DNA from 4 places in the Salinicola sp. JS01 genome. Region 4 is predicted to be linked to each of the others. Evidence: predicted binding sites of a transcription regulator. Region 4 holds the regulator's gene; each other region holds the start of a gene.

Region 1 (7,645 bases), 490 kb from region 4:
GCTGGCCTGGCTTGCCCTGTGGCGCCTCTCTGCACTGATGGAGTTCGCTCCGCACGCCAGCCTCTGGTTTCCGCCGTCCGGGCTGAGCTTCGCCGCCCTGCTCGTGCTCGGCTGGCGTGCGCTACCCAGTCTGATCGTGAGTTGCCTGCTGGCCACCCTCTGGGTCGACCAGCTTTACGCCATGCACCAGAGCGCGCGCGAGCTGCTGACGTCCGGACTGGCCTTCGGCCTCGCCCACTGCAGCGCCTATGGCGTCGGCGCCTGGGCGCTCAGAAGCACACTGGGCCGGCAGGCCGAGATCACCACCCTGACGCTGGTGCCACTGTTTCTGGTGACCGCCTGTCTCTCGGCGCTGGCCGCCACCTTCATGGGCATCCTAGCGCTGGAGATGACGGGTCTGCTGGTCTGGACCGAGCTGAGCGCGATCTGGCTGCCCTGGTGGATCGGCGACATGGCCGGCGTGATCGTGCTCGCGCCGCTGTTCCTGGCGGCGCTGAGCTGGCGCTACGCCGCGCTCTCACCCTGGCTCGGCGGGCTCGACTTCCAGCTACCCCACCGTCCGAGCGTGGCCTTCATCGGCAAGCTTTTGCTGTGTCTTGGGCTGCTCAGTGTCGTGACCCTGGGCGATGCCTACACGCAAGATCCCGATGTCGCCTTCGCGATGTTCTTTCTGATCATCCCGTTGATGTGGGTCGTATATACCGAGAGTGCCTTTCGCAGCGCCCTGAGCCTGGCAATGTTCGCCCTGACGACCGCGCTCTGGGTAGCGGGGCTGGGTCTGGTCGAACAGTCGATGACCTATCAGTTCGCGCTCTGCGTGATCGCCACCAGCGGCTATTTCGGCTTCGCCGTCCCGGCGCTGACCGCGCGCAACCGCCAGCTCAGCGAGCTGGCGTCACGCGACCCGCTCACCGGCGTTTTCACCCGACGTGCCTTCTTCGACAAGGCGGTACAGGTGCACGCGGAGGCGCAGCGGCGCGCCAGCCCCCTGGCATTGCTGGTGCTGGATATGGATCACTTCAAGCGGATCAATGACAGCTACGGCCATGATGTCGGCGATCAGACTCTGATCCTGCTGTGCCACACCGTGCTAGGCACGTTGGCACCTGGCCAGCTGTTCGGGCGCTTCGGCGGCGACGAGTTTCTGCTGCTGCTCGATAGCGATCTCGACGCCGCCCAGGAGAGCAGTGATCACTTGCAGCAGCAGATCAGCCGCCTGCGGGTGCCGGGTACCCAGCAGCCGCTCTCGGCTACCATCGGCGTCGCCGAGCTAGGCCCGGAAGACACGCTCGCTCTAGCCTTTCGACGGGCCGACCTGGCCCTGCTACAGGCCAAGCGCGGCAGACGCAAACAGACCGATAATCCACCGGCTGCCGCCAACGGCTGATGCGAAGCGCGCACCACGGGCCTCAGACGTCACCGGCGTTGTCGCGCTCGACGGCTTCGAAGAGCCGGTCCTGGAGGTCGGGAATCGCGGCCTGAACCCGGTTCCAACTGGGAATGAACGGCTTGTCGCGGGGGGATTCGAAAAACGCCGCACCGGCCTGCATGATGTTGTCGGCGAACAGCTCCACCGCCGCCTCCTCGCTATGGCGGTCGAGCTTGAGCCCATTCATCGCCGCATCGTGATCATAGGCCTCGATCAGGTCCAGTGCGGTGCGATAGTAGGTGGCCTTGACGGTGCGGAAGCTCTCGACGCTCATCTCCACCCCCAGGGTCGCCAGCTTGCGGTACATCGCCTTGGCGATGTCCATGCTCATGCGGTTGAGCCCGCCACTCGGGTCCGCCTCGGAGATCGGCTGATGCTTGTGGTCGTAGGCGTCGGCGATATCCACCTGACACAGCCGCTTGGTCGAAAAGTTGCGATGCACCTCCGACAGCACCCCGATCTCCAGCCCCCAGTCGCTGGGGATGCGGATCCCGTCGAGCACATCGGCACGCATCGAGAACTCACCGGAGAGCGGGTAGCGGTAGCTGTCGAGGTAGTCGAGATAGGGCAGCGGGCCGTAGATCATCTTGAAGGCGCGGATCAACGGCGTGACCATCAGCCGCGCGACCCGACCGTTCAGCTTGCCGCCAGCAATACGCGAGTAGTAGCCCTTGCAGAACTCATAGTGGAAGCGCGGATTGGCCACCGGATAGATCAACCGCGCCAGCAGCCCGCGATCGTAGGTAACGATATCGCAGTCGTGCAGCGCCACCGCCTCGGCCTTGCCGGAGGCGCGCACGTAGCCCGAGCAGTACCACACGTTGCAGCCCTTGCCCGGCTCCAGCGGTGCCAGCCCTTCCGCCGCCAGCTCCTGGTGCAGCGCCTGCAGCCGCGGGCCGTCGTTCCATAGAATGCGATGGTGCTGCGGCAGGCGCGCGAAGAACTCCCGCGCCTTGAGAAACTGCTCGCGGTCGGCGCGATCGAGCCCGATCACGATCTCGCTGAGATAGGGCACCTTGCACAGCTCATCGACGATATGTGACAGCGCCGGCCCCTCCAGCTCCGAGTAGAGCGACGGCAGGATCAAACCCATCGGGCGCTGGCGCGAAAAGCCCTTGAGGTCGTTCTCCAGCGCCTCCACCGAGCGCCGGGTGAGGTTGTGGAAGTTGGTGATGATACCGTTCTGGTAGAAATCGCTCATGCCACATCCTCGTTGTTATAGAAGCGCGAAATAAAGACGCACTGAGTAAAGACGCGCCGAACCGGCCGCCGGATACGCGTGAACCGTAAATCTCGAGGCACGCCGACCCCATTCCGGCCTGCGCACAAGAGCGACCGAGCGCACTCGGCGGCTCACGCTACGCTGGCCCCTGCCACCAGTGGGCCACCCCTTCGGCCCACCCCTGCGGGCCCGGTGCCTCGGTGCGATAGAGCCGCGCATGGGTCAGCGACATCGGCTGGCCGTGATCCGCACGGATGATCACCGCCATGTCGGTGGCGGCAAGCAGGGTCAGATCGTTGGGCCCGTCGCCGAGCCCCAGGGTCGGCGGGCGATAGCCGCGCAGCGCCTCGAAACGTGCCAGCAGCCAGCGCACCGCGTGGCCCTTGTCGACCGCGCCCATCACATGCCAGAAGCGCCCGCCGCGGGTTAGCTGCAGGCCGTCGCTGTCGAGCGTCTCACGCAGCTGTTGCAGCTGGGTGTCGTCGCCCTCCCACACCAGCGGCTCACTGCCCTCGCGCGCCATCGCCTGGCGTGCGCCCTCGGCGCTGAGCGCAGTCAGCTCGCATACCTCCTCGAGCGTCATCTCGCCCATCCGCCGAAAGCGCAGGTTCAGGCGCTCGCGCACCACGTCCAGACGCCGGCGGATGAAATCGACGTCCAGACTCGGCGTCTTCACCACCAGCCCTTCAGGCGACGCCGGATCGCGATCCAGACGCGCGTGCTGCCAGGCCGGCGGCAGGCCGATGACGGCGCCGTTCTCGGCAATGAAGGGGGTGTGTTCGAGCGCCAGCTCCCGGCGCAGCACCAGCAGCTCCGCCCGGGTCTTGCTGGTGGTGGGGATGACCGGCACCCCGGCCGCCGCCAGGCGCTCCAGCGAGGCCGCGGCGGGCTGCCAGTCGTAACTGTGGTGGTCTAGCAGCGATCCATCGAGATCGGTGAAAACCAGCAGGGGGGCCGCTGCGGCCCGCCAGTCGCGTCACTCATCGCATCCCCCTATCCGCGTTCACGATCGGTCAGCCTCGGTGACCATACCGCTTGAAGGTAGCACGGATCGTGCCAACGCCAGCGCACCGCGGCTATTCGGGCTGGCGCGACGCAAAACGGGGCACTGTCGCGCCCCGTGTCTCAGGGTGATGCACCAAGATGACGCACCGAGATGGTGCAAAGCGGCCTCAGCGCAGCGCGTGGCGCGCCGCAATGGCGAGCACGCCAGCGATAGTGGCGGCGTCGCTGTCGATCGCCACCACCGTCAGCCCCGCCTGCTCCAGCGCCCGGGTATAGCTCTGGCGCAGCGTCTCGGCGCCGACCAGCAGGACCCGATCGAGCCCCGGCCGCGCCGTGCGCATGGCGTGCACCTCCTCGCCGATCAGCACGCCGGAGAGAAAGCTGCCCACCTGCTCCGCGGCCAGGCCGGCATAGAGGTGTCGGCTGCGGCCCTCGAACAGTGCGTGCAGCACGCCACCGGCGTGGCCGGCGCGGGAGAGTCCCAGCTGAAACGCGGCGGCGTCGAACGCCGCCTCGTCGCGGGCGGGCTCCCCCGGTAGGGTATGGAAACGCACCGCATGGTAGAGCTCGCCGGTCATCAGCGTGGTGAAGTCGGTCAGACGCCCAGACTCGAGATGCGCCCACTTGCTGTGGGTACCCGGCAGGCAGCAGTCGGCGCTATCGACACCGGCCAGCGCCAGCGCCCCGAACGCCTGCACCTCCTCTCCCCGCATGACGTCGACATGCGCCGAGGTGACCTGTTTGACCCCCGGCACGATCCAGGTGTGGTCGAGACCGGGCGCCGCGACCACCCGGTCGGCGAGCTCGGCGGCGGTCACCGGCAGCTCGAGCTGCGGCGCTTCGAACCAGCCGCGCTGCGAACCGACCATGCCGGCGAGATAGATCGGCACCGGCTCGCTTCCCTCGCCCGCCTCACCCACGCGCCAGTCGCTCACCTGTGCGGCGCAGTAGTGCGGGAACTCCTCGCGCGCCAGTGCCCGCAGGCCGGAACTCGAACGCCGCGTGTCGAGGATGCGACCGCTGGCAGCGTCGACCAGAAAGGCGCGGAAGTTGCTGGTCCCCCAGTCGACAACGATCAGGCGTGGGCTCATGCGTCGGCCTCGCGCTCCAACGCTTCGGCCTGCTGCGCCACTTCGCGCAGCCGCTGCCACTCGGCGACCAGCGCCCGCGCGATCTCGCCCACTTCGGCAGCGGGTCGGCCAGGCTTGTAGAGATTGCTGCCGAAGCCGAAGCCAGCCACCCCATGGGCATGCCACTCGGCCATGTTGCTCTGCTCGATCCCACCGACCGCGAGCACCGGCAGCCCCTTGGGCAGAATGGCGCGGATATCCTTGAAGTAGGCGGTGCCAAGGCGCGCCGCCGGGAACAGCTTGAGCGCCGTGGCGCCCGCCTTGGCCGCGGCCAATGCCTCCGTGGGGGTCATGCAGCCGATCATCGGCGCCAGGCCGTGGGCGACCCCGGCACGGATCACCTCTGGGTCACTGTTCGGGGTGATCAGCAGCGGCGCGTCCAGGGTGGCGAGACGCTCGGCATCCGCCGGGTCGAGTACCGTCCCGGCACCCACCACCACGTCGGCCGGGCAGCGCTTGCTGATGGCTGCGATGCTATCCCAGGCGCGGGGCGAATTGAGCGGAATCTCGATCAACTTGAACCCCGCCGCGACCAAGGCGTCGAAGACGCCGTCGATCTCCTCCGGCGTGATCCCGCGTAGAATCGCCACCAGTGGGCGCTCGCGCAGCGCCGTCTCGAGCGCGAACTTGCGTGTCTCCTTCATGTGTCTCTCCTGGATGTGGGTCCGTTCTGATGGTAGGCCACCAGCAGAATGCCAAACATCACCACTCGGCGATGGAGCCATCCTCGTGTGTCCACACCGGATTGCGCCAGCGATGTCCGATCTTGGCGCGTTCCTCGACGAAGGCCTCGTCTATCTCCACTCCCAGGCCTGGGCCGTCGGGGATCGCGCAGAAGCCGTCGTGAATCGATAGCGCGGACTTGTCCACCAGGTAGTCGAGGACATCGTTGCCCTGGTTATAGTGAATGCCCATGCTCTGCTCCTGGATGAACGCATTATGGTTGACTGCGTCCACATGCAGCGAGGCGGCCAGGGTCAGCGGCCCCAGCGGGCAGTGCGGGGCCAGGGCGACGTCGAAGCACGAGGCCAGGGTGGCGATCTTCATGCCTTCACTGATCCCGCCGCAGTGGGAGAGATCCGGCTGCACGATATCGACCATGCCCTCGGCGAGCAGATCGCGGAACTGATAGCGGGTGTGCAGACGCTCACCCGTGGCGAGCGGATAGCCCAGGCCGCCAGCGATATGCTTGAGGCTGGGCAGGTGCTCGGGCAGCACCGGCTCTTCGACGAACATCGGATGATAGGGCTCGAGTTCGCGCAGCAGCGCCTTGGCCATGGGCCGATGGACACGCCCATGGAAGTCGATGCCGATGCCCACATCGGGGCCGACGGCATCGCGCGCCTCGGCCACCCTCGCCACCGCCTCATCGACCTTGGCATGCGAATCGACGATCGCCATCTCGGCGGTGCCGTTCATCTTGAACGCGGTGAAACCCTTCTCGACCAGTGCCTTGGCACCGGCGCCGACATCGCTCGGTTTGTCACCGCCGGTCCAGGCGTACATACGCATGCGATCGCGTACCTTGCCACCGAGCAACTGGTGCACGGGCACACCCAGATCACGACCTTTCAGATCCCACAGCGCCTGGTCGATACCGGCGATGGCACTCATCAGAATCGGGCCGCCGCGATAGAACCCGGCGCGATACAGAGTGTTCCACAGGTGCTCGATACGGTGCGGGTCCTGACCGACCAGGTAGTCGGCGAGTTCATGCACCGCCGCCTCGACGGTCGCGGCACGCCCCTCGACCACCGGCTCGCCCCAGCCGTAGCAGCCTTCGTCGGTCTCGATCTTGAGAAACAGCCAGCGCGGCGGCACCTGCCAGGTCTTCAAACGGGTAATCTTCACGGCTCACCTATTTTCTAATTCAATGTCATGCAACTGGGTCAATGTCATGCCAATGGGTCAATGTCATGCCAATGGGTCAATGTCATGCCAATGGGTCAATGTCATGCCAATGGGTCAATGTCATGGGATGTGTGGGCGCGGGACGTCTCCGGCTCTCTCTGCGAGCGTCAGGGCGACGCCTGCGGCAGACCGATCACGCGGGGATGCCGTACCAGCTCCTCCATGCCGAGATCGCGACCGGTGCGCTCGAGTACCGCCCGTGCGGCCTCGACGGCCTCCTCCGGCTGGCGCAGGCGGATCGCCTCCAGCACGCGGGCATGGCGGGCCATGCTGTCGTCGAGCTCGCCGGCACTGTGATTGGAGCGGGCGACGATCATCGCGATGGCGGGCTTGAGCACGTGCGAGATCTGCGCCCAGATGAGATTGTGCGAGGCCGCGAATACCGCTTCATGGAAGGCGACGTCGTAGTCGTCGTGGCTCATCCCCTGCCAGCACAGATCCGGCGCCTCCAGCGCCGCCAGCATGCCCGCGTGCGCGCTTTCGATCGCCAGCAGATCGGCGGCGGTGGCGTAGGTCGCCGCCAGCCCGGTGACGAATGGCTCCACCGCTACGCGGAAAGCGAAGACCTCACGCTGCAGTTGAGGGTTGGGCCGCGCATAGCGCGCCATCCAGTCACTCACCTGCGGGTCGAGCAGATGCCAGGCGGCCAGCTCGCGCACCCGTGTACCCTGACCCGAGATACGCGTGACCAGCCCGGCATTGACCAACTTCTGCAGCGCGCTGCGCACGGTGCTGCGGCTGACTCCGAAGCGCGTGCAGAGATCGATCTCGCGCGGGATCATCTCACCGCTGGCGTACTCACCGCCGAAGATAGAGGCTGCCAGCGCGTCGGCGATGTCGGCACGGGGTTCCCGAGCGGCGGCGGCTCCGGCGGTTTGCACGTCTGTCGGCATGGATGTTCAACTCACTGCACACTATGTCCGACATAGCCTCGGGCATGCCAAAGAA
Region 2 (7,645 bases), 2.1 Mb from region 4:
AGAAGATCGACAGCGATGTCTATCCGAGTCTGGACGCCTTTTTCGCCGATACCGCAGACGCCTATCGCGAGGCGATCCGCGCCTTCTACGCGGCCGGCTGCCGCTATCTGCAGCTCGACGACACCGTGTGGGCCTATCTCTGCTCGGAGAAGGAGCGCGAAGCCGCCCGCGCCCGGGGCGACGACCCCGACCGGCTGCAGGCGATCTACGCCGAGATGCTCAACCATGCCCTCGCCGACAAGCCCGATGACCTGTTCGTCTCGCTGCACGTCTGCCGTGGCAACTTCCGCTCCACCTGGATCAGCGAAGGCGGCTACGAGCCGGTGGCCGAGACGCTATTCGGCCAGGTCGGCGTCGATGCCTGGTTCCTGGAGTACGACAGTGATCGTGCCGGCAGCTTCGACCCGCTGCGCTTCATTCCCGAAGGCCATCAGCAGGCGGTGCTCGGTCTGGTCACCACCAAGGTGGGCGACCTCGAAGACCCCGCCGGCGTGCGTGCGCGACTCGACGAGGCCAGCCGTTTCGTCGCCAAGTCGCAGCTCTGCTTGAGCCCGCAGTGCGGCTTCGCCTCCACCGAGGAGGGCAACGACCTGGCCGAGCAGGCCCAGTGGGACAAGATCCGGCTGGTGGTGGATCTGGCCCGCGACTACTGGGGCGCGTAACGCGTCACGCCCCGCCCTCACCCGGTCTAATCCGGCGACGCGCGGCCTCAGCTCGGCCGCGTGCCGCCCTCCTCCTGCCCCATCAACGAGCCCAGCAGGCGGCTGAGGAAGCCCTTGCGCTCGAGATCCGGCTCCTGCTCGATCAGCGCTCGCGGGTCGATGCTGTCGCGGGCGATCTCGATGAACGCCGCCTGGAACGGCGGCAGCGTCAGTTGCCCCTCCACCAGCTCGGGGCTGAAGCCCTGGCGATAGACGATCTCCCCGGCGCCCTCGGGTAGCCCGGTGGTGCGGGTCTCGGCGGTCAGGTTGAATACCGCGAGGATCGCCTGATCGCGGGAGACGCGCAGCCAGCCCAGCAGCTCGTCGTCGAAGTCGGAGAGGATCAGGGTGCCGTCGACCATCGCCGACTGCGCCTTGCGCCAGTGCAAAAAGGCGCGGGTCACGTTCAGGGTACTGTCGGCGTCGGCGAGCTGACGATCCACGCACAGGCGGCGATGGTGAACATCCACCGGCAGCCAGGGCTCGACGCTGGAGAAGCCACCGCGGTCGCCCTCGCTCCACGGCATCGGCGTGCGGCAGCCATCGCGTCCCTTGTACTCCGGCCACAGCGCCAGGCCGTAGGGGTCGACCAGCCGCTCGTAGGGCACATCGGCTTCGGGTAGCCCCAACTCCTCGCCCTGATAGAGACACACGCTGCCATAGAGCGAGCAGAGCATCACCGTGGCCAGCCGCGCCACCAGCGGCCCGTGCTGCTCCAGATGCTCGTGATCGGTCCAGCGCGAGACCACGCGCATCACGTCATGGTTGGAGAGCGCCCAGCACGGCCAGGCATCGACGGCGTAGTACTGGAAGTGCTCGATCACATCGCGCAGCTGCTTGGCCTCGAAGCGCGCATCGAACAGATCGAAGGTGTAGGCCATGTGCAGGCGGTCGTGGCCGGTGGTGTACTCGACCATCCGCTCAAGCGGGCGATCGTCGGAGATCTCGCCCACCGTGGTGGTGCCGGGGTACTCCTCCATCAGCTCACGCAGCTCGCGCAGAAAGCCCAGGTTCTCGGGCTGGCTGATGTCGAACTGGTGTCGCTGCATGGCGTAGGGGTTGGACGCCGGCACGCTGGGCGTCTTGAGTTCGCCGCTGCCCAACGCCGGGTTGTTCTCGAGCCCCTGGCTGTGGAAGTAGAAGTTGGAGGTATCGAGGCGAAAGCCGTCGACGCCCATGTCGAGCCAAAAGCGCGCGTTGTCGAGCTGCGCCCGGCGCACCACCGGATTGTGGAAGTTGAGATCCGGCTGGCACGACAGGAAGTTATGCAGATAGTACTGGCGCCGCCGGCTATCGAAGGTCCAGGCGCTGCCGGTGAAGAACGACAGCCAGTTGTTGGGCGGCGTGCCGTCGGGCTTGGGGTCGGCCCAGACGTACCAGTCCGCCTTCTGGTTGTCGCGCGAGCTGCGGCTCTGTACGAACCAGTGGTGCTGATCGGAGGTGTGGCTGAGCACCAGGTCGATGATCACCTTGAGCCCCAGCTCGTGGGCGCGCTCGAGCAGCATCTGGAAGTCGTGGAAGGAGCCGAACATCGGATCGACGCCGCGATAGTCGGTGACGTCGTAGCCGAAGTCCTTCATCGGCGAGGGAAAGAACGGCGAGATCCAGATCGCATCGACCCCCAGCTCGGCGACGTAGTCGAGCTTCGAGGTGATCCCCGGCAGATCGCCGACGCCGTCACCGCGGGCATCCATGAAGCTGCGCGGGTAGATCTGATAGATGACGCTGCCACGCCACCAGGCGGTGTTCTCGATCATGGCATCCCCTGGGTGATGGATTGACGCCCGGTCACAACACCGAGCGTCGTGTCAGACTAGCCGCTTTTATGATCGAGGTTAAATTCGGTTTCAATCGTCCGCCAGCGCCGGCAAAAGCACCTTCAACTTACGCGTCAGAGTGTTGCGCCCCCAGCCCAGCAGCTCTGCGGCTTCACCCTTGCGTCCGCCGGTGTGCTTGAGCGCGGTCTCGATCAGGATACGCTCGAAGTCCGGCACCGCCTCTTCGAGCAGATGCGTGTGGCCCGCGGCCAGGGCGCGATCCGCCCACTCGCGGAAGGCCGCGCGCCAGTCGCCGCTGGGCGCTTCCACGCCGTCGAGATCGCGCAGCTCCAGCGGCAGATCGTCGACCAGCACCTCGCGCCCCGAGGCCATCACGGTGAGCCAGCGGCAGGTGTTCTCAAGCTGGCGCACGTTGCCCGGCCACGGCAGCCGGGTGAGATGCGCGGTCGCCTCCTGGGTCAGCACCTTGGGTTCGGTGGCGAGCTCCTTGGCGGCCTCGGCGAGGAAGTGCTGGGCCAGCCGCGGGATATCTTCGCGCCGCTCAGCCAGCCGCGGCAGGTGCACGCGGATCACGTTGAGACGGTGGAACAGATCCTCGCGGAAGCGCCCGTCGGCGACCAGGGTCTCCAGGTTCTGGTGGGTCGCAGCGATGATCCGCACGTCGACCTTGACCGGGGTGTGCCCGCCGACCCGATAGAACTCACCGTCGGCGAGCACGCGCAGCAGCCGAGTCTGGGTATCGGCCGGCATATCGCCGATCTCGTCGAGGAACAGGGTGCCGCCGTCGGCCTGTTCGAAGCGTCCGCGACGTTGGGCGGTGGCGCCGGTGAAGGCGCCCTTCTCGTGGCCGAACAGCTCCGACTCCATCAGATCCTTGGGAATCGCCGCCATGTTGAGGGCGATGAACGGCTGACCGCGACGTGGGCTGTGCTGGTGCAGCGCCTGGGCCACCCGCTCCTTGCCGGTGCCCGACTCGCCGTTGATCAGCACCGTGATATGCGACTGAGACAGCCGGCCGATGGCGCGGAACACCTCCTGCATCGCCGGGGCCTCGCCGATGATCTCCGCCGAGAGCCCCTCCGGCAGCGCCGCCGGCGAGCGCCGCTCGCGGGCGTGGGCGACCCCACGGCGCACCAGCGCCAGGGCGTCGTCGACATCGAACGGCTTGGGCAGATACTCGAAGGCGCCCCCCTGGTAGGAGGCCACCGCGCTGTCGAGATCCGAGTGCGCGGTCATCACGATCACCGGCAGGTCCGGGTGCTTTTCGCGCACCTTGGCCATCAGGTCGAGCCCGTCGATCCCCGGCATGCGGATATCGGTCAACAGCACTTCCGGTGGCTGGCGCTCGATCGCCTCCAGCGCGGCGTCGGCACGCTCGAAGGATTTCACTTCCAGATCCGGCTGCGCCAGCGCCCGCTCCAGGACCCAGCGGATGGCACGATCGTCGTCGACGATCACGATACGGGCGACATCGCTCATGACACTCCTCCTTCATTAAGATGAATCGCGCTCGTGGCGATGGCGGCAGAGCGCGTCCTTGCGCGCCCGCGGGGGTAGCGAGAGGCGCTCAAACCGGCGCCTCGAACGGAATCAGCAGACGGAACTCGGTGGCCCCGGGGCGCGACTCGCACTCGATCAACCCCTGGTGCTGGTGCAGGATCGACTGCGCGATGGAGAGCCCGAGGCCGCTGCCTTCGGCGCGCCCGGAGACCATGGGGAAGAACAGCGTCTCGCGGATCGGCTCGGGAATCCCCGGGCCGTTGTCGAGAATCGCCATCTCGCACACCAGGCGATGGCGCTCCGCGCCCAGGGTGAACTGGCGCCGCACCCGGGTGCGCAGGGTCAGCCGCGGCTCGGGGGTGGCGTGTTCGGTCATCGCCTGCACCGCATTGCGCGCGACGTTGAGCGTGGCCTGGATCAGCTGCGCTTCGTCGCCGATCAGATCCGGCACGCTGGGGTCGTAGTCGCGCTCGAAGGCGAGCCTGGGGTGCTCCGCTTCCAGCAGCGCGCGCACCCGCTCCAGTACCTTGTGCACGTTGAGCGGCTCGTGGCGCACCAGGGTGTTGGGGCCGAGCATGCGGTCGACCAGATCGCGCAGGCGGTCGGCCTCCTCGACGATGATACGAGTGAACTCCGCCAGCTGCGGGTCGGGCAGGTCGCGCTCCAGCAGCTGGGCCGCGCCGCGAATGCCGCCCAGCGGATTCTTGACCTCGTGGGCCAGCCCACGGGTCAGCACCTTGACCGTCTCCTGACGCGCGATCAGCGCCTCCTCGCGGGAGATACGCAGCAGCCGGTCGCGCGGTTCGATCTCCAGCAGCAGCTCGCGGCTGGTGATCGGCGTCGCGGTGAAGTCGACGGTGATCGTCTCGCCGCCGGGCAGCGACAGCGAGGCCTCGCGCTGGGTATAGGGGTGGAATTCGTGCATCGCCTTGCTCAACACCTCGCGCACCCGCCCCGACTCGCCCTCCAGACACTCCAGCCACTGCCCCACCACCCGCGGCCGGCTGGCTGCCAGCAGCGCCTCGGCAGCGGGGTTGAGCCAGCGCACCTGGAGCCGCTCGTCGAGCAGCACGACCGCCGTCGTCAGATGTTCCAGCAAGCGTTGATACATACGTCGATCCATCGTGGTGATCCGCCATGTCCTGATTCAGTGCAAGAACCGCGCCACCTCCACGCCGGCGGGCTTTGGTGGCCTGGGGGCCGCGCTATCCTATCGTCAATGCACCAAAATGGCGCACTGGATTCAAGGCGAGTCGGTCCAGGAGCGGATCACTTCGAACCGTTGGTGCGATTCGGGTTGGCGGGCAGATTCACGCTGGCGCGCTGGACGTAGAGCGTGACCGGTGGCGTGGCCAGCTGCACCTGACCCTGGGGATCGACGATCTCCGCGAGCAGTTGGTGCTCGCCGCGCGCCAGGCCGCTCACCGCGAACACCTGGGTGCGCATCGGCGACTGGCGCACCTCGCCGTCCACGCGTAGCTGCACGCGGTCGGCGTCCGCCAGCGGCGGCTGGATGGCCAGACGCACCTGCACGTCGCCGGCGCGCCCGGTGGGTAGGGTCGTGCCGTCGGCGGGACTGGCGATCTCGAAGCGCGTGTAAGACGCTGCCGCCTCGGGCGCCGACGCCTCGCGCGGTGGCGACGACGGCACCATCCCCGAGACCCCCTCAGCCTCCCCCTGCGGGTCGACCACGCTGATCGGCGCCAGCTCGACCCGCTCGCCGCTGGCCGGGCGGTCGCTGTAGACCACGTTGCCCTGGGCATCGATATGCCGGTAGACCGGCGCCGCCAGCACCACGCCGGTGGCCATGACCGCGACCGTCACGCCCGCCATGACGTCCCTCAGCACACGTCTTGCGAACCGCTCACGCCGGCGCCACACGCACCGGGCCTCACATTGGGTATCGCTGCGCATCGGTATCACCCCCGCTTGTCGTTTCGGCGCTGCGTTTCCGCTCTCTATCGGCCGCAGACGAAAAAGCCCCACCGAAGTGGGGCTTGTCGTCGTGCGCGAACGCCGTCGATTACAGGCTGTAGTAGAGCTCGAACTCGACCGGATGCGTGGTCATGCGCAGACGCTCGACATCTTCGCCCTTCAGCTCGATGTAGGCATCGATCATGGAGTCGGTGAAGACGCCACCTTCGGTCAGGAAGGCGCGATCCTTGTCCAGTGCTTCCAGCGCCTGATCCAGGCTGTTGGCGACGGTCGGAACCTTCTTGCCCTCTTCCGGCGGCAGGTCGTAGAGGTTCTTGTCCATCGCATCGCCAGGATGGATCTTGTTCTTGATGCCGTCGATACCGGCCATCAGCATCGCCGAGAACGCCAGGTACGGGTTGGCGGTCGGGTCAGGGAAGCGCGTCTCGACACGCTTGGCCTTCGGGTTGGAGGTGTACGGAATACGGATCGAGGCAGAACGGTTACGCGCGCTGTAGGCGAGCATGACCGGCGCTTCGAAGCCCGGCACCAGACGCTTGTAGGAGTTGGTCGAAGCGTTGGTGAAGGCGTTCAGGGCACGTGCGTGCTTGATGATGCCGCCGATGTAGTACAGCGCCATCTCGGACAGGCCGGCGTACTCGTCACCCGCGAACTGGTTCTGACCGTCTTTCCAGAACGACTGGTGGACGTGCATCCCGGAACCGTTGTCACCGACCAGCGGCTTGGGCATGAAGGTCGCGGTCTTGCCGTAGGCGTGCGCCACGTTGTGGACCACGTACTTCAGTTCCTGAACTTCGTCGGCCTTCTTCACCAGGGTGTTGAACTTGACGCCGATCTCGTTCTGGCCGGCGTTGGCGACCTCGTGGTGGTGCACTTCGACCGACTGGCCGATCGCCTGCAGTGTGTTGCACATGGCGCTGCGGATGTCGTGGAAGCTGTCGACCGGCGGTACCGGGAAGTAGCCACCCTTGACCCGCGGACGGTGCGCCAGGTTGCCGCCTTCGATCTGACGATCGGTGGCCCAGGCACCCTCTTCCGAGGTGATCTTGTACATCGAACCTTCGATGTCGGACTTGAAGTGGACCTCGTCGAAGATGAAGAACTCGGGCTCCGGGCCGAAGAAGGCGGTATCGCCCAGGCCGGTGCTGTTCAGATAGGCTTCGGCGCGCTTGGCGATGGAGCGCGGATCACGCTCGTAGCCCTGCATGGTGGCCGGCTCGATGATGTCACAGCGCAGGATCAGCGTGGCGTCTTCGGTGAACGGGTCGAGGAAGCCGGTACCGTCTTCCGGACGCAGGATCATGTCCGATTCGTTGATGCCCTTCCAGCCTTCGATGGAAGAACCGTCGAACATCTGACCATCTTCGAAGAACTCAGCGTTGACGGCGCTGGCCGGAATGGTGACGTGCTGCTCCTTGCCCTTGGTATCGGTAAAGCGCAGATCGACCCACTTGACGTCGTGTTCTTCGATAAGGGCGAGGGTTTTCTCAGACATGTTTTCCTCCACTGTGAGCCATGGCTCGATTCGTTGGCGAATGTCCAACACCGCTTTTTAGCATGTGACCCGGGCACTTGCCCATGCGCGCAATCACTGCCCGCGGATCGATAAAGCGTGTTACGAAACAAGAGCAAGTAATGTGCCAAAATGAGGCACATGCACCTGCCACAATAATAAGACCCTGTAATGTGGAGTTTTTTTGCTGTCACTCCGATGCACTAAAATCGCCGAAG
Region 3 (7,645 bases), 1.9 Mb from region 4:
GGCGCTGTCGCTGGTGTGGCTGGGGTAGCGCCCAAGAACACGCTTGTGTTTTTTCGATCTCCCTTTCGACCGGCTTCGCGCCGGTTTTTTTTGTCGGCGCAACGGACGGCAGCGCCGAACAGGTTTTCGTCAAGGGCAGACAAGAGTGGCGGGTGGCGGCTCGCTAGCCTGTCGTCAGAAGGCCGGTACGCCAGGCGCCTTCGCCATCACGGTAAATAGCATCACCAAGACAAGCATCACCACGACAAGCATCACCACTTATAAGCACCACAATAACAAGGGATGACTGATCCATGACCACCTCACGCTACAGCCCTCTGCTGCCGCGGCTTGCCGCCGGTACCGTCATTACACTGTCGATGTGTGGCAGCGCTTCGGCACTCGAGCTCTACAAGACGGCGGACACCACCGTCAGCCTCAACCTCAGCGGGATGGCTGGGGTGTCTCATAGCCAGAAGGGCTACGCGCAATCGGAGACGGCCGAAGCGAAAGGACGTGACTGGCAGGATGGGTTCGTCAAATACGGACTCGGCCTCACGCATACCCTTTCTCCTACGGGCGCTTCGCTTTACGCCAACGTGGCCTGGGTTTCCAGCGCAACCTGGGGGCAGGGCGATGCCGCGGGGTTCACCACGGGTGACGAGCGGCGCACCCATATCGAAGATCTCGTCGTGGGCTGGAAATCCGGCGACCTGTTTCCCGCCTTGGGTCACGACGGTATCGATATATCCTACGGTCGTCAGTACATTCAGGTCGGCGATGGCTTCTTGATCTCGGGTGATTCGCTCAGCTTTGGCCGGGGCGTACTCGATGGTGAGCTGAATCGCGGTGGCGCCTACTATCTGGCTCCGCGGCAGTCCTTCGAAAAGACGGCCGTCTTGAGGCTCGGTGGCGACCAGGGTTGGCGGGGCGACTTGATGTGGCTGAAATCCGGTAATCCGGGGCAGGCGAAACCCGAGATGGCGGTGGGTTCAGTGGAACACGTGACCGATGACGATACGTTCGGGGCAACCTACATCAAGGTGCTCGACACCGATAGTGACTTCGCGTTCCTCTACCCCGATCGCAAAGATACCAAGGTCTATAGCCTGTACGGCCATAGCAATGCCGGGGTCGAGAACCTGTTTCTGTCGGCTCAGTACGCCTATCAGAACAAGGGCAACGACGACAGCGAGAACGCCTGGTATCTGGAAGCGGGCTGGAAGTTCAGTGAGCTGACCTGGTCGCCCTATGTGAGCTATCGCTTCAGTCGTTTCTCCGAGGGCTATGACCCGCTGTTCTACGGCAACGGCCGCGCGCTGGGAACCTGGTTCCAGGGGGAAGTGGCGGCCAACTATGCAGGGCCGTTCTCCACCAACACGCGTGTGCATCAGGTCACGCTGTCGCTGACCCCCACCGAGAATCTGAGCCTGGGCGTGATGGCTTACCTCTTCGATACCCTCGACACCGATCAAGGGCGCAATCTCGATGCCAACGAGATCGATCTCTACGGCACCTGGACGATCAATGACCATTGGTGGGTGATGCCGATACTGGGGCGCTATAACCCGGATGTCTCGGCAGACAACGGTGGTTCGCAGCTCGGCGACAGCGGTACGAACTACTACTCCCAGTTGCTGGTCGGCTTCAATTTCTAGCTCGAGTTCCAGCACGATCTCTAACAATCGGCAGCCAGCGTCATGTGTCCGGCAGAGCGAGGCAAGCGCCGCGTCTGCCGGGCGCGTAGGCTCGGTGCATATTAGCTTGCGGCGCTATTGGCGCTGCCGTTGCTGAATTCGCGTATGCGCAGGAGGTTGTCATGAGTCAGATCACTACCGCACAGGGCGTGCAGGACTTCTTGGCGCGGGCCACCGGCTCGTTCATCGACGGGGTCTTCCTGCAGGAAGGTCGCGCCTTCGAGGTGCTCGACCCCTCTACCGGTCAGGCTCTCACCACGTTGCACGAAGGCGACCGTGCCCTGGCCGACCGAGCGGTCGCGCTGACCAAGGAAAGCTTCGAGGATGGGCGCTGGTCCGGGCTGACGCCGGCAGCGCGGGAGCGGATTCTGCTGCGTTTTGCCGACCTGGTCGAGGCGCACACCGAGGAGCTGGCCCAGCTCGAGACCTTGAATCAGGGCAAGTCGATCAACATCTCCCGCGGCGTCGACGTGGGCTTTTCGGTCGATTTCATCCGCTACATGGCTGGCTGGGCCACCAAGCTCGAAGGCAGCACCCGCGATGTCTCCATCGGCATGCCGGAGGGCGCGCGTTTCAACGTGTATACCCTGCGTCAGCCGCTGGGCGTGGTAGCGGCCATCGTGCCGTGGAACTTCCCGATGATGATCGCGCTGTGGAAGTTGGTGCCGGCGCTGGCCGCTGGCTGCACGGTGGTGCTCAAGCCCGCCTCGGAAACGCCCCTGAGCGTGCTGCGCCTGGCGGAGTTGGCGCTGGAAGCCGGCGTGCCGAAGGGCGTGTTCAACGTGGTGCTGGGCTCGGGCTCGGTGGTTGGCACACGCCTGGCCGAGCATCCTGACGTCAAGAAGGTCACCTTCACCGGCAGCACCGAGGTCGGCAAGGTGGTGGGGCATGCCGCCGTCGAGCACATGGCGCACTTCTCGCTGGAGCTGGGCGGCAAGAATCCGATGCTGGTGCTCGAAGATGCCGATCTCGAGAAGGCCGTCAACGGCGCGCTGATGGGAGGGCTGTTCAACCAGGGCCAGGTCTGCGCAGCGGCCTCGCGCTTCTATGTGCATCGCAGCATTCATGATGCCTTCTGCGCGCAGCTGGCCGGCGCCGTCGATACCATGCAGGCCGGCCCCGGCATGGACCCCCAGGCGCAGGTCAATCCGCTGGTCTCCAAACGCCAACAGGAGAGCGTGCGCGGCTATCTCGACCGGGCGCGTGAGCAGGGCGCCACCATTCATATCGGCAATGACGTGCCCGCGGAAGGTTTCTATGTCTCGCCGGCCATCATCAGCGGCGCCGATCACGCGATGGAAGTCGCACGGGAAGAGGTCTTCGGGCCTGTCCTGACCGTGATTCCGTTCGATGACGAAGAAGACGCGCTACGCATGGTCAACGACAGCGAGCTGGGGCTGGCTGCCAGCCTCTGGACCAACGACCTGTCCAAGGCAATGGCCCTGACGCCGCGTATCGAAGCCGGCACCGTGTGGGTCAATACCCATGTGACGCTCGACCCGGCGATGCCGTTTGGTGGTCTCAAGATGTCCGGTCTCGGCAAGGAGTTCGGCCCGGAGGCGGTCAACGCTTACACCGAACTCAAATCGGTCTGTATCGCCTACTGATGCAACCGGCTGGCCGCTCGATGGCGAGCGGCCAGCTAATGTCTGTCTGTCGATCGATGTCTGTCGGTCGATATCTGTCGGCTAGCCAGTGTCTATCGGTCAGTCTCGAGTCGTCTCTGCGCGGTGAGAACTAAGCCAGTGAGAACTAGGCCGATGAGAACTAGGCCGAAGTCAGGCGGCCTGCTCGAGCCGGATACGGCGGTACTCGCGCGGCGAACGCGAGAACTCCCGCTTGAAGGAGCGGCTGAAGTGCGCCGAGTCGGTAAAGCCCCACTTGTAGGCAATCTGGGTGATGGTGCGCCGGCTCTGGGCCGGGCTGGCCAGCTCCTCGGCGCAGCGGGCCAGACGGCGACGCTGCACATAGCGACACACGGTTTCGCCGTGCTGCTCGAACAGACGATAGAGTTGACGCACCGACATGTGAAAGACGCTCGCCAACCGCTCCGGACTGATCCCCTCTTCATGCAGATGCTGGTCGATGAACTGCTGAACGCAGAGGAACAGCGTGTCGTCGGCCCGCTCCAGGAAAGACGCTGACATCGTCTGATGCTGATGAATGGCCGGTAGCAGGGCCACCAGTGATTCCAGTACGCCGCGCTCTCTCTCTTCCGCTGCAGCCAGTGGCTCGGTCACCATTCGATTGACGATCAACTGCAGGATCTGACTGCTGGCGCAGTCGGCCGCGATCTTCATGAAGGGAATCGAGGCATCACCGAAACGACGGGCTACGTCGCTGCGCGACAGGTGCAGTGAATCGTGCTCGATCAGGCCGTGGGGAAGGATCTCGCAGGTCGTGACGGAATCCATCAGCGCCATTTCTCCCGGACGCAGCGTGATGGAGGTGTCGTTTTGCACCAGCGTGGCGTGGCCCTGCTTCTGAACGATGAGAAAACAGAAGCGATCTTCATCGTGGCGCTGGGTGTGGCCGTTGGTAATCTTTTCGGCGTTGGTGACGATGTTGGCAATGTCTATGCCGCCATTGGCGCGTCTCGAGACGCTGCCCTGGAAACTGCGTCGGTCCCGGGGCGTGGAGTCGAACTGGCCGCACGTCTGCCGTAAGGCGCCAAGCCAGACATCGAACGGCAGCAAGGTTGCATTCGTGGTTAGCATTGGGTCACCATGATCATTAATATTTTAATGGTCCAAGGGACTTTAAAGAAAAACGGACCCCGTCACCACCATCCATTAGTCAAGCAAGCCCCGACTCGACAGGGCGCTCATAGGAGCAGGCAAAAAACGTGCCATGACCGGAGCGACGCTCCGAAGGAGTCATTGATGGCCATCACCCTGCATCGCTGTCTCGATGCGGCCGAGCATGCCCAACGACTGAAAGGCTGGCAGCAGGAGGCCAGTCAGATCGAGGCCGGCGTGTTTTCGGGCGAGATCGTGGATGTGTCGAGCCATGAGGTACGTCTTTTTCGCGAAAGTGCCAATCTGGGCCTGTACCAGCAGATGCACTTTCCCGAGTGCCAGTGGCACTTGGTCACCCCCGTTCGCTGGCCGGGCGCCCCGCTGTTCGATGCCGGTACGGTGACCGTACTGCCGAGCTGTGAGCAGTTCTGGAGCGTGGCGCCATCGCACTACGACCTACTGGTGGTCTCCATCGACCGAGGCCGCCATGCGTGGCTCGGCCGTCATGAACATCGGCTGCGCCGCCTTGATGTGCCCGCAGCGCTCTTGAACCAGGTACGTGGGCAGTGGCAGTCGATGACCGACTATCTACGCCACCGCGCTGACCGGGCGCCACTGCCCCCGGCCCTGCAGCAGTCACTGATCCAGCAGCTCGAGGAGAGTATCGAGCTGCTGCTGTGCGACACGACGCTCGTCGGTGAGCCGGACGTCGCCAACTACCGAACCCGGCGCTATATCGTCGACCGCTGTCAGGCCCTGATTCGCAGTCGCCCGGATGACCCGCCTTCGCTGATGGCGCTGTGCGGTCAGCTCAGGATTTCCAGGCGCACCCTGCAGTACAGCTTTCAGAGCGAGGTGGGGCAGTCACCGGTGACCTATCTGCGCGCGCTGCGGCTCAACGCCGTACGCCGCAGCCTGCTTCACGATCCGACCCAGACGCTGGCTGACGCCGCCGCCGCCCAGGGCTTTTTCCATCAGAGCTATTTCTGCCGCGAGTACCGCCGCCTGTTTCAGGAAGCGCCTTCCGCTACTCGGGCTCGTCTTCTCGAGATCGGGCGATAGGACGTGACTCAGCCCCGTCGCGAACTAGAAGCGGCCGAATCGATAGGGAGCCGGACTGATGATCGGCGTCTCGTTCATGATCAGATCCGCCGCCAGCTGACCCGCCGCCGGCGAAGTGCCAAACCCATGGCCGGAGAAACCGGTGGCCAGTGTCAGCCCCGGTACGCCCGGCACCGCATCGATCACCGGGTTGGAGTCCGGGGTTATGTCGATCATGCCTGCCCAAGACTCCTCGACGCTGGCATGGGCAAACACCGGCCAGGCCGCGGAAAGGTTGCGCATAGCTTCGTCGTTGAGCCCTTCGTTGATCGGCGGGTCCAGGGTGCGCACGCGCTCGAAAGGCGAGCGGCCGTGCTTCCAGCGTCGGGGCAGCGCGAGATCGCGCCAGAAGTGCTTGCCCAGGGCTATGCGCATCAGCCCCCGTTGAGCGCGCAGCGCGCTGAGATATTTCGCGCCGATCAGCAGGTGGTCGAGTGTCAAAGGGGCATCGAGCGCACCACGCTGGGTCACGATAAAGCCGCCACCCCGGTGTTTTCGGAAAGAGAAATCCGGCCCGCCCACCGCGGCATCGGTCGGGCTCTTCAAGGGGCCGGTGCGCAGCACCGACAGAATCAGCGGCAGCGTCGGCAGGGAGATGCCGAGATTACCCAGAAAGCGGCGTGACCACATGCCGCCGGCCAGCAGCACCTGGTCGCAGCGTATCTCACCGCGCTCCGTCACCACCCCGCCGATACGCCCGCCAGTACGGACGATATTGCGCACCGCGCAGTGCTCGACGATTACCGCGCCGCGCTCGATGGCGGCTTTGGCAATGGCGCTGGCAGCCAGCGTCGGCTCGGCGTAGCCATCTGAAGGCGTGAAGATGCCGCCGGCCCAGTCGCCGCGACCGCCCGGCACCTGCGCATCGATCTCGCGGGCGCTCAGCAGCCTCGAGTCCAGCGCGAGAGACGAGACCGATTGGAGCCAGCGCTCGTGCACGGCGAGCTGTTCGGAGGTGCGCGATAGAAACATGATGCCTGACTGGCGATAACCGACATCGCTGCCGGTGCGGCTGGCCAGGTTGGCCCACAGCCGGTCGGCGGCCTGTGCCAGCGGCACATCCTCGCCGTGGCGGCTGGTCTTGCGAATCCAGCCCAGATTGCGGGAGGACTGCTCCCCGGCCAGGCGGCCCTTCTCCAGTACGACGACCGGTACGCCACGTTCGGCGAGTGTCAGTGCGGCGGTCAGCCCGATGATGCCGCCGCCGATGATGACCACGGTGGTCGAGGCGGGAACGTCTCTTGAAGTCTCGACGGGTGCGATGGTCGGTGCCATGAAAGTGTCCTGATCGGTGAGCCAGCAAACCAGTAGCGACGGGGCGATGCCGGAGACAGTGAGGACGCGTTATCTCAGTGCGGGCTCATCCCACAGGTTGAGCTTGACGCCGATGCCCTCTTCCACGGCCCGGCGGTAGACGACCGTGGCCCAGGCGACGTCCTCGACCGGCATGCCACCGACCGACATCATGATGATCTCCTCATCATTCCGACGCCCCGGGCTATCGCCGGAGACGATCGCGCCCAGATCCTCCAGATCGTCGGCCGCGAGGGTGCCGGCGTGAATCATGTCCATGAACTTGACGCCGACCAGCGGAATACAGTTGTGGGCGGGCTTGGGCACTTCCTCGTACCAGGCTTCATACAGGCCGGTGTCGTCGAGCACCTTGCGCACATCACTCGCTTCCATGCCTTCATCGAAGTTGCACGGCGCGGGCATGGCCAGAAAGGCGCCAGGCTTGACCCACTCGCGCTTGACCAGCGGATATGTTGCGGGGTCGCCGACTTCGCCGGAGGCACAGTAGGTCACGATGTCCGAATCACGCACCACGGCTTCTGCGCTGTCCACCACCTCGACATTGGCGATCTGCGGATAGTGCTCTTCTATCCAGTTCAAAAAGACGCTGAGGTTCTCGCCACTGTGCCCCTTGATCTTGAGCGTGTCGATCTGCGGACACACGGCCATGAAGGCCGCCACGCTGGTACGGCCCATCACGCCCGGCCCCAGCAGGCCGATGACCCGAGAGTCCTTGCGCGCCAGGTGGCGGGCACCGACACCCGGCACCGCCCCGGTGCGGTAGGCCGACAGCAGGTTGGCCGACATGTAAGCCAGCGGCGCCGCGGTGTCCGGATC
Region 4 (7,645 bases):
ACGCTCGCCGGCCAATAAGAGCGGGGTAGCCAAAGGGGAGTAGGCCCGTGAGCGCGGGCCTGTTGAGCACGGAGATATTGAGCGCGGGGCTATTCGTCCTCGTGGCTATTCGTCCTTGTGGCTATTCGTCCTTGTGGCTATTCGTCCTCGTGGAAGCGGGCGTCGAACAGCGCGGTGATCGCTTCCATCGCCGGTTCCGCGTCGTCACCCTCGGTGACGATCACCAGCGGGGTGCCGCAGGGCGCGGCCAGCATCAGCAGCGACATGATATTGGCGGCATCGGCGATACGGTCGCCGTGGTGCACCGCGACCCGGGCGGTGAACGGCTGACAGCACTGCACCAGCTTGGTCGCGGCGCGGGCATGCAGGCCGCGGCGGTTGGTCAGTCGCAGTTCACGTTCACGCTTGGGCATCACCACCCCGCTCGGCCGGGACGTCATCGGAGAGGGCGGTATGCACCCCGAGCTCGCGATGGCGCAGGCGGATGTCGACGTCATCGTGACGGAAGTGGTGCGCCAGACGCTCGATCAGATAGACCGAGCGGTGATGGCCCCCGGTACAGCCCACCGCGACGGTGAGATAGCTGCGGTGGCTGGCCAGATAGGCCGGCAGCCAGCGGATCAGCCAGGCATGAATATCGCCGGCCATGGCGTGGACATCGGGGTACTGCTCGAGAAAGGTGACGATCTCGTCGTCACGGCCGTCGAACGCGCGCAGGTTCGGGTCCCAGAAGGGGTTGGGCAGGCAGCGCACGTCGAACACCATGTCGGCATCCAGCGGTACGCCGCGCTTGAAGCCGAACGACTCGAAGGTCAACGTGAGGCGCCCGCCGCTGTGGCGCGCCACCTGTTCGCTGATGCGCGCGCGCAGGTCGTGGACCGAGAGGCCGCGGGTGTCGATCACCAGATCGGCGACCCGTCGGATCGGCGCCAGATAGACCTGTTCGTTGTCGATCGCCTCGGCCAGCGTCATGTCATTGCCGCGGGTCAGCGGGTGGCGGCGGCGGGTGGCCGAGTAGCGCTCGAGCAGCACCTTGGCATCGGCGGTGAGATAGACCACCTGGGTATCGATGCCACGCTCGCGCACACCTTCGAGCAGCACCGGAAAGCGCTCCAGCGCCTCCGGCAGGTTGCGTGCGTCGATGCTCACCGCCACGTTGGGCCGCGAGGGCGGCGCGGACCTGAGCTCGTCGATCAGCGGCGCCAGCAGGTTGGCCGGCAGGTTGTCGATGGCGTAGTAACCGAGATCCTCGAGCGCCTGCAGCGCAATGGATTTCCCCGACCCCGAGCGGCCGCTGATGATGACGAGTCGCATGCAGTCCCTATCCGTCTTCGCTGTCCTGGTGATGGCGGATGGCGTCGACCAGCGTGTCGTGGAGCGCGCGCTGCGAGCCGGCCTGACGCAGCTTCTGGCGCACGCTGCCTTGATTCATGATGCCGGCGACCTCGGCCAGCAGCGAAAGATGGGCATCGTCTGCCTCCTCCGGGACCAGCAGCACGAACACCAGATCCACCGGCTCGCCGTCGATGGCATCGAAGTCGATGGCATCCTCGAGGCGCATGAAGCCGGCCAACGGCGTCTTGCAGTGCGGGCTGCGCGCGTGCGGAATGGCGACCCCGTTGCCGATGCCGGTACTGCCCAGGCGCTCGCGCCCTATCAGGCGGCTGAACACCTCCTGACTGTCCAGGCTGGGCGTATTCTGGGCGATGAAGGTGCTGAAGAATTCCAGCAGACGCTTTTTGCTGCCCCCCGTCACACCGTAGAGGGTGCGTTCGGGGGGCAGAATGGTTTCCAGAGTGATCATCGGGGAATTAACGGGCGCCTGCGCCTTGCGCGCGGGCCTGTGCCTTCTCTTTGTGTTTGACCAGCTGGCGATCCAGCTTGTCGGTCAGGGCGTCGATCGCGGCATACATGTCGATATCGCTGGCTTCGGCATGTATGTCGCCGCCCGCTGCGTGTAGCGTGCAAGCCGCTTGCTGACGCTCTTTCTCGATGCTCAACGTCACCTGAACGTTGGTGATGTTGTCGTAGTGGCGCTCCAGACGTGCGAGTTTCTCGTCGACGTAGTCCCGCAGGGCGTCGGTCAGTTCGACGTGATGGCCGGTGACGTTCACTTGCATGGCGCGCTCCTGTTGCGGCTTATGTGGCACCTCTGATTGTAACCCTTTTCTCCGCGCTGCAAAGGGATCGCGGGCGATTGATCGCCGCGGGCTGGCGTGAATTCTAAAAGTCCATTCAAGACAGTCGCTTGCGCTCGCTGGAGGCGGGGATGCCCATGGCCTCGCGATACTTGGCCACGGTGCGCCGGGCGACACTGATGTCGGCCTGCGCCAATAGCTCCACCAGCTTGCTGTCGGAGAGCGGCTTGCGCGGCGACTCCTCGCCGATCAGCTTTTTGAGGCGTGCCCGAATCGCGGTGCTGGAGACGCTGTCGCTCTCACCGCGCTGGCCCACCTGGCTGGAGAAGAAGTACTTGAGCTCGAACACCCCGCGCGGGGTGTGGATGAACTTTTGCGTGGTCACCCGCGAAATGGTGGATTCGTGCATGTCGACGCTGGTAGCGATGTCGGCCAGGATCAGCGGTTTCATCGCCTCTTCGCCGCGCTCGAGGAAGTCGACCTGGCGCGCCATGATCTCGCGACCCACTCGCAGCAGGGTGTCGTTGCGGCTGGAGAGGCTCTTCATCAGCCAGCGTGCCTCCTGCAGGTGCTGGCGCAGGAAGGTGTTGTCGTCGCTCTTGTCGGCGCGCCGGATCAGCGCGGCGTAGTCGGGCTGGATGCGCAGCCGCGGCAGTGCCTCGGCATTGAGTTCGATGCGCCAGCCGTCCTGAGTCAGGCGGGCCACCAGGTCGGGAATCACATAGTCCTGCTGGCCGTGGTCGAAGGCCTGGCCGGGGCGCGGGTCGAGGGTGCGAATGGTGGCGACGACGCGCTCGAGTTCGGCGTCGTCGAGGCGCAGGCGGCGCTTGAGCTGGCGTCGGTCGTCGCCGGCCAGCGCCTCCAGGAACTGGCGCACCAGCCGCTTGGCCTGGGGCAGCAGCGGGGTATCAGCGGGCAGGGCGCCGAGCTGCAGTAGCAGGCATTCGCGCAGGTCGCGGGCGCCCACGCCGGTGGGGTCGAACTGCTGCAGCCGCAGCAGCATGCGTTCGACATCGGCGCTGGTGACCGCCCCCGGGTACTGCTCGCGCAGGCCCGCGGTGAGCTCGTCGAGCGTGCCGTCGAGGTAGCCGTCGGCATTGATGGCATCGATCAGGCACTCGCCGATGAGGCGCTCCTGGGCGTCGAATTCGCCCATGGCGAGCTGCCAGTTGAGATGGTCGTGGAGCGTGGTGTCGGCGGCGTTGCGCTCCAGGTCCGGCCATTCGTCGGCGCCGGCCGGGGCGGCGCTGGGGGCGATGTCCTGGTAGGTATCGCTCCACTCGCTGTCGAGGGCGAGCTCCTCGGGGATGTCGCTGGCCCACTCTGCCTCGGGCGTCTCGCTGACCGCCTGCTCGGCGTACTCTTCGTCCAGCTCGAGCATGGGGTTGGTCTCGAGCGCCTGCTGGATCTCCTGGCGCAGATCGAGCGTCGACAGCTGCAGCAGCTGAATCGCCTGCTGCAGCTGTGGCGTCATCGTCAGTTGGGCGCCGACGCGCAGTTGCAGTGAAGGTTTCATGGACATGGCATGGACACGCAAGGGGGCGGCGGTGGCCGCCGGTCGATAGGATGCCCTTACGTTACTGACTGCCTGCGGGGGATGCAACGCTTTGAGCGCTAACTTTATGCAAGAATTATGCCACGGTGCGTTCGGCTTGGGCGTTCGGCGGCTTCGAGAGGGACCAGTCCGCCGCGCTGGCGCAGCGGGCTGGGAAGTGGGGGAGCGACCTTAGGTTCTGTACGAAAAGTCAGCGAGCGAAGGCGAGACAAGGCGAAAAACGGCGAAAACGCGGAGTTTACGGGATGTAAATGAGCATTTTGAGCCGATTTTTAACGCCGTATTGCCGAGCGCAGGTAGTTTTCTTACAAAGCCTAGAGGCGGAACTCGTGCCCCAGATAGACATCCCGCACCCGCTGATTGTCGAGAATCGCTTCCGGGCGCCCCTCGGCGATGATCTGACCGTCGCCGACGATGTAGGCGTTGTCGCAGATATCCAACGTCTCGCGCACGTTGTGATCGGTGATCAGCACGCCGATCTCGCGATCGCGCAGCTGGCGAATGATGTTCTTGATATCGCCCACCGAGATCGGATCGACCCCGGCGAAGGGTTCGTCGAGCAGCACGAAGGCGGGCTCGGTGGCCAGTGCCCGGGCGATCTCCACCCGGCGCCGCTCGCCGCCGGAGAGCGACATGCCCGGATTGTCGCGGATATGGTCGACGTGGAAATCGCCCAGCAGCTGCTCCAGGCGGTCGCGGCGCCCGGCGCGGTCGAGATCCTTGCGCGTCTCCAGGATGGCCATGATGTTGTCGGCGACACTGAGCTTGCGGAAGATCGAGGCCTCCTGCGGCAGATAGCCGATGCCGGCGCGGGCGCGTTCGTGCATCGGCGCGCGGCTCAGATCGCGATCGTCGATGTGCACGCTGCCGGCGTCGGACTTGACCAGGCCCACGATCATGTAGAAGGAGGTGGTCTTGCCGGCACCGTTGGGGCCGAGCAGGCCGACGATGCTGCCCTGGCGCAGGGTCAGGCTGAAGTCATGGACGACTCGACGCCCCTTGTAGCTCTTGGCCAGGTTGGCGGCCGTTAGCGTTTTCATCGCTTTCTTCCTTGCCTCGCGAAAGGGCGCGTCACTGGGTCTGCTGACGTGGCGTGAGCGTCATGCGCACGCGGCCGTCACCGCTGCCGTCGCCACTGGTGCTGGAGCGGGCGTTGACCCGGCGCGAGTTGAGATAGTACTCGACGTAGGCGCCGTCGAAGGTGTCGCGTGCCTGATGCAGCTCGGCGTTGCCGATCAGCTCCACCCGGCGCTCGGCGGCGTGATAGACGATCTTGTCGCCCCAGCCCTTGACCAAGGCTTCATCGGGTGCAGGCTTCTGCTCCAGATAGGCGCGCTCGCCACCGCCGCCGGTGGCGGTCACCAGGCTCACTTCGCCATTCTTGCCGCGCTTGATCTCGACCCGAGCGGCCTTGAGCTGCATGCTGCCCTGCTGCATGTCGACCTTGCCGGTGTAGACCGCGGTGCCTTGGCGATCGTCGAGTTCGAGCTGGTCGGCGGCGATCTCGATCGGCGCCGCGGCATCGCTCTCCAGCGCCAGGGTGGGCAGGCTGGAGAGTCCCAGTGCGGTCAAGACCAGCAGTTGGCCGAGTTCTCGCCTCATGATCCTTGATCCTTAGGTTGCTGTGGCAGGCGGCCCTGCACGTTGTCGGTCAGGCGCATGCGATTTTCATTGATCCAGGCGTCGAAACGATCGCCGCGCATGGTCTGGTTATGCTGACGCAAGACGGAGGAGGTGTCACTCCAGGCGTGCGCGCTACGGTTGTCGTAGTGAAGCGTCTGGGTCTCCAGGCTCCAGGCGTTGGCCGGTTGCACCAAGCGTGCGTTGCCTTCGAGGGTGAGCAGGTTGCCGTTCTCGGCCAGCTGGCCGCGGTCGCCGGTGATCTGCCACTCGCGCTGATCATCGTCGATCAGGTAACCGTGGGGCTTTTCGGCTCGGATCACGTCGTCGGCCGGGGTGTGCACCATGCGCGGTGTGTCGAGCCGCTGATAGGCGCGGCCCTGCTCGTCGAAGCGCGTCATCTGCGCGTCTTCCAGGAAGTAGTCGGGTTCACCGGCGGGGTCGCTGGGCGCCGGTGCCGGGGCGCGCTCGTTGCGCTGGTCGAGATAGGCGAGCCCGCCGCCGAGGGCCAGCAGCAGGGCCAGCAGGCCGAGGCGGCGCCACCAGGGGGAGCGAGTTCGTGGTGTGGCTGTCACGCGATCTCCTTTGTCGTCATCGAGTTCGACACTGGCATCGGGTTCGACCCGGCATCGGCATGGGCGCGAGCAGCGGCCATTTCAGATCACGCCGCTGCGCAGCAGGTCGTGCATGTGCAGGGCGCCGATCGGGCGGCCCGCCTCCACCACCGCGAGGGCGGTGATCATGTTGTCTTCCATGATGCGCACCGCCTCGGCGGCGAGCATGTCCGGCGTCGTCGTCTTGCCGCCGCGGGTCATCACGTCATCGACCTTGAGCAGGTCGAAATCGCCGCGCTGGTCCAGCGTGCGGCGCAGGTCGCCGTCGGTGTAGACACCGACCAGATGCTGATGTTCATCCACCACGCAGGTGAAGCCCATGCCCTTGCGGGTCATCTCCAGCAGCGCTACACGCAAGGGGCTGCCGGCGGGCACGCAGGGCAGCCGCTCGCCACCATGCATCAGATCGCTGACGCGCAGCAGCAGCCGCTTGCCCAGGGTGCCGCCGGGGTGCGATAGCGCGAAATCCTCGGGGCTGAAGCCGCGTGCCTCGAGCAGCGCCAGGGCCAGGGCGTCGCCCATCGCCAGGGCGGCGGTGGTCGACGAGGTGGGCGCGAGGTCGTGCGGGCACGCCTCGCGCGACACGCCGGTGTCGATGTGCACGTCGCTGTAGCGGGCCAGGGTCGAGTGGGGGCGGCCGGTGAGACTGATCAGCGGGGCGCCCAGGCGCTTGAACAGGGCAATCAGGCCGGTGATCTCCTGGGTCTCGCCGGAGTTGGAGAGCGCGATCACCACGTCACCCGCGGTGACCATGCCCAGGTCGCCGTGGCTGGCTTCGCCGGGGTGCAGATAGAAGGCCGGCGAGCCGGTGCTGGCGAAGGTGGCCGCCATCTTGCGTGCGATGTGTCCGGACTTGCCCATACCGGTGACGATGATCCGGCCGCTGCACTCGAGCAGCGTGCGGCAGGCGTGATCGAAGCTGACATCGAGCTTGTCGATTAGCTCGTTCAAGGCCTGCTGCTCGAGGGTGAGCGTGCGCCGGGCGCTGGCGCGAAAATCGAAGGTGGCGTCTGGGGTCATGGTCCTGATCTGTGTCGTCCTGCTTTATCGTTCTGCGATGTCACGCTGCGTGGCCGTAGCCGATGAGGGGGCGTCATCGGTAAAGAGCCGTAACCGGTGAGGCGTCGGCTGGTGTACCCCTATCGGCTGTCTTGTCCCTTTGGACTGTCTTGCCCCTTATCGGGTGGCACTCGCTTATCGGGTGGCGCTCGGGCGCGGACACGCTAGGGTTGGAGCAGTATAACGTCGATCGTGCGCTCTTGTTATCGCGCAGGGCGGATAGGCCTCGCTGGCGGCGAGTCAGGATCGTGCCCGACGACGTGCATGGCTGGCCGCTTTCCGCCAGGTTAGGATACAATGTTCGATAATCTTTCGAACCAGAGTGGTGGAGGGTGCATGAATGACCCGATGATGGTCGAGGTCAAGGATCTGCATTTCGCCCGCGGTAGCACCGAGGTGTTTCGCGGTGTCGATCTGCAGATTCCGCTCGGCAAGATAACCGCCATCATGGGGCCGAGCGGCACCGGCAAGACGACCTTGCTCAAGCTGATCGGCGGGCAGTTGACGCCGGATCGCGGCCAGGTGCTGATCGGTGGTCAGGACGTTCACAAGCTGCCGCGGCGTGCGCTGTTCAAGCTGCGTCGACGCATGGGCATGCTGTTCCAGAGTGGCGCGCTTTTCTCCGATCTGGATGTGTTCGAGAACGTGGCCTTTCCGCT

What was found. Region 4 encodes sigma-54, which starts transcription at its own class of promoters, with help from an activator protein. Its sites were predicted from a motif close to TGGCACNNNNNTTGCTNT; they were not measured.
Region 1: the regulator sigma-54 is predicted to act here: its motif matches at 3,693-3,710, upstream of QO259_RS03920 (HAD-IIB family hydrolase).
Region 2: the regulator sigma-54 is predicted to act here: its motif matches at 5,129-5,146, upstream of glnL (nitrogen regulation protein NR(II)).
Region 3: the regulator sigma-54 is predicted to act here: its motif matches at 4,510-4,527, upstream of feaR (transcriptional regulator FeaR).

The regions. Positions count from the first base shown of each region.
Region 1 is NZ_CP127244.1:853,389-861,033, reverse strand. Features, by position in the region: gene QO259_RS03930 (GGDEF domain-containing protein) at 1-1,387, shown strand, start outside; gene QO259_RS03925 (glycosyltransferase family protein) at 1,410-2,630, opposite strand; gene QO259_RS03920 (HAD-IIB family hydrolase) at 2,788-3,597, opposite strand; gene QO259_RS03915 (2-dehydro-3-deoxygalactonokinase) at 3,824-4,747, opposite strand; gene QO259_RS03910 (2-dehydro-3-deoxy-6-phosphogalactonate aldolase) at 4,744-5,430, opposite strand; gene dgoD (galactonate dehydratase) at 5,489-6,637, opposite strand; gene QO259_RS03900 (FadR/GntR family transcriptional regulator) at 6,805-7,590, opposite strand.
Region 2 is NZ_CP127244.1:3,469,222-3,476,866, forward strand. Features, by position in the region: gene QO259_RS15795 (cobalamin-independent methionine synthase II family protein) at 1-662, shown strand, start outside; gene QO259_RS15800 (alpha-amylase family glycosyl hydrolase) at 710-2,458, opposite strand; gene glnG (nitrogen regulation protein NR(I)) at 2,549-3,958, opposite strand; gene glnL (nitrogen regulation protein NR(II)) at 4,047-5,090, opposite strand; gene QO259_RS15815 (DUF4124 domain-containing protein) at 5,249-5,812, opposite strand; gene glnA (glutamate--ammonia ligase) at 6,003-7,409, opposite strand.
Region 3 is NZ_CP127244.1:3,908,213-3,915,857, reverse strand. Features, by position in the region: gene QO259_RS17910 (TRAP transporter large permease) at 1-28, shown strand, start outside; gene QO259_RS17905 (alginate export family protein) at 294-1,637, shown strand; gene QO259_RS17900 (aldehyde dehydrogenase family protein) at 1,799-3,283, shown strand; gene feaR (transcriptional regulator FeaR) at 3,455-4,393, opposite strand; gene QO259_RS17890 (helix-turn-helix domain-containing protein) at 4,559-5,476, shown strand; gene QO259_RS17885 (NAD(P)/FAD-dependent oxidoreductase) at 5,501-6,790, opposite strand; gene QO259_RS17880 (ornithine cyclodeaminase family protein) at 6,860-7,645, opposite strand, start outside.
Region 4 is NZ_CP127244.1:1,338,860-1,346,504, forward strand. Features, by position in the region: gene pmbA (metalloprotease PmbA) at 1-18, shown strand, start outside; gene QO259_RS06070 (HPr family phosphocarrier protein) at 138-413, opposite strand; gene rapZ (RNase adapter RapZ) at 400-1,314, opposite strand; gene QO259_RS06080 (PTS sugar transporter subunit IIA) at 1,322-1,801, opposite strand; gene hpf (ribosome hibernation-promoting factor, HPF/YfiA family) at 1,812-2,120, opposite strand; gene QO259_RS06090 (RNA polymerase factor sigma-54) at 2,236-3,660, opposite strand; gene lptB (LPS export ABC transporter ATP-binding protein) at 4,008-4,733, opposite strand; gene lptA (lipopolysaccharide transport periplasmic protein LptA) at 4,765-5,295, opposite strand; gene lptC (LPS export ABC transporter periplasmic protein LptC) at 5,292-5,888, opposite strand; gene QO259_RS06110 (KpsF/GutQ family sugar-phosphate isomerase) at 5,970-6,947, opposite strand; gene QO259_RS06115 (ABC transporter ATP-binding protein) at 7,323-7,645, shown strand, end outside.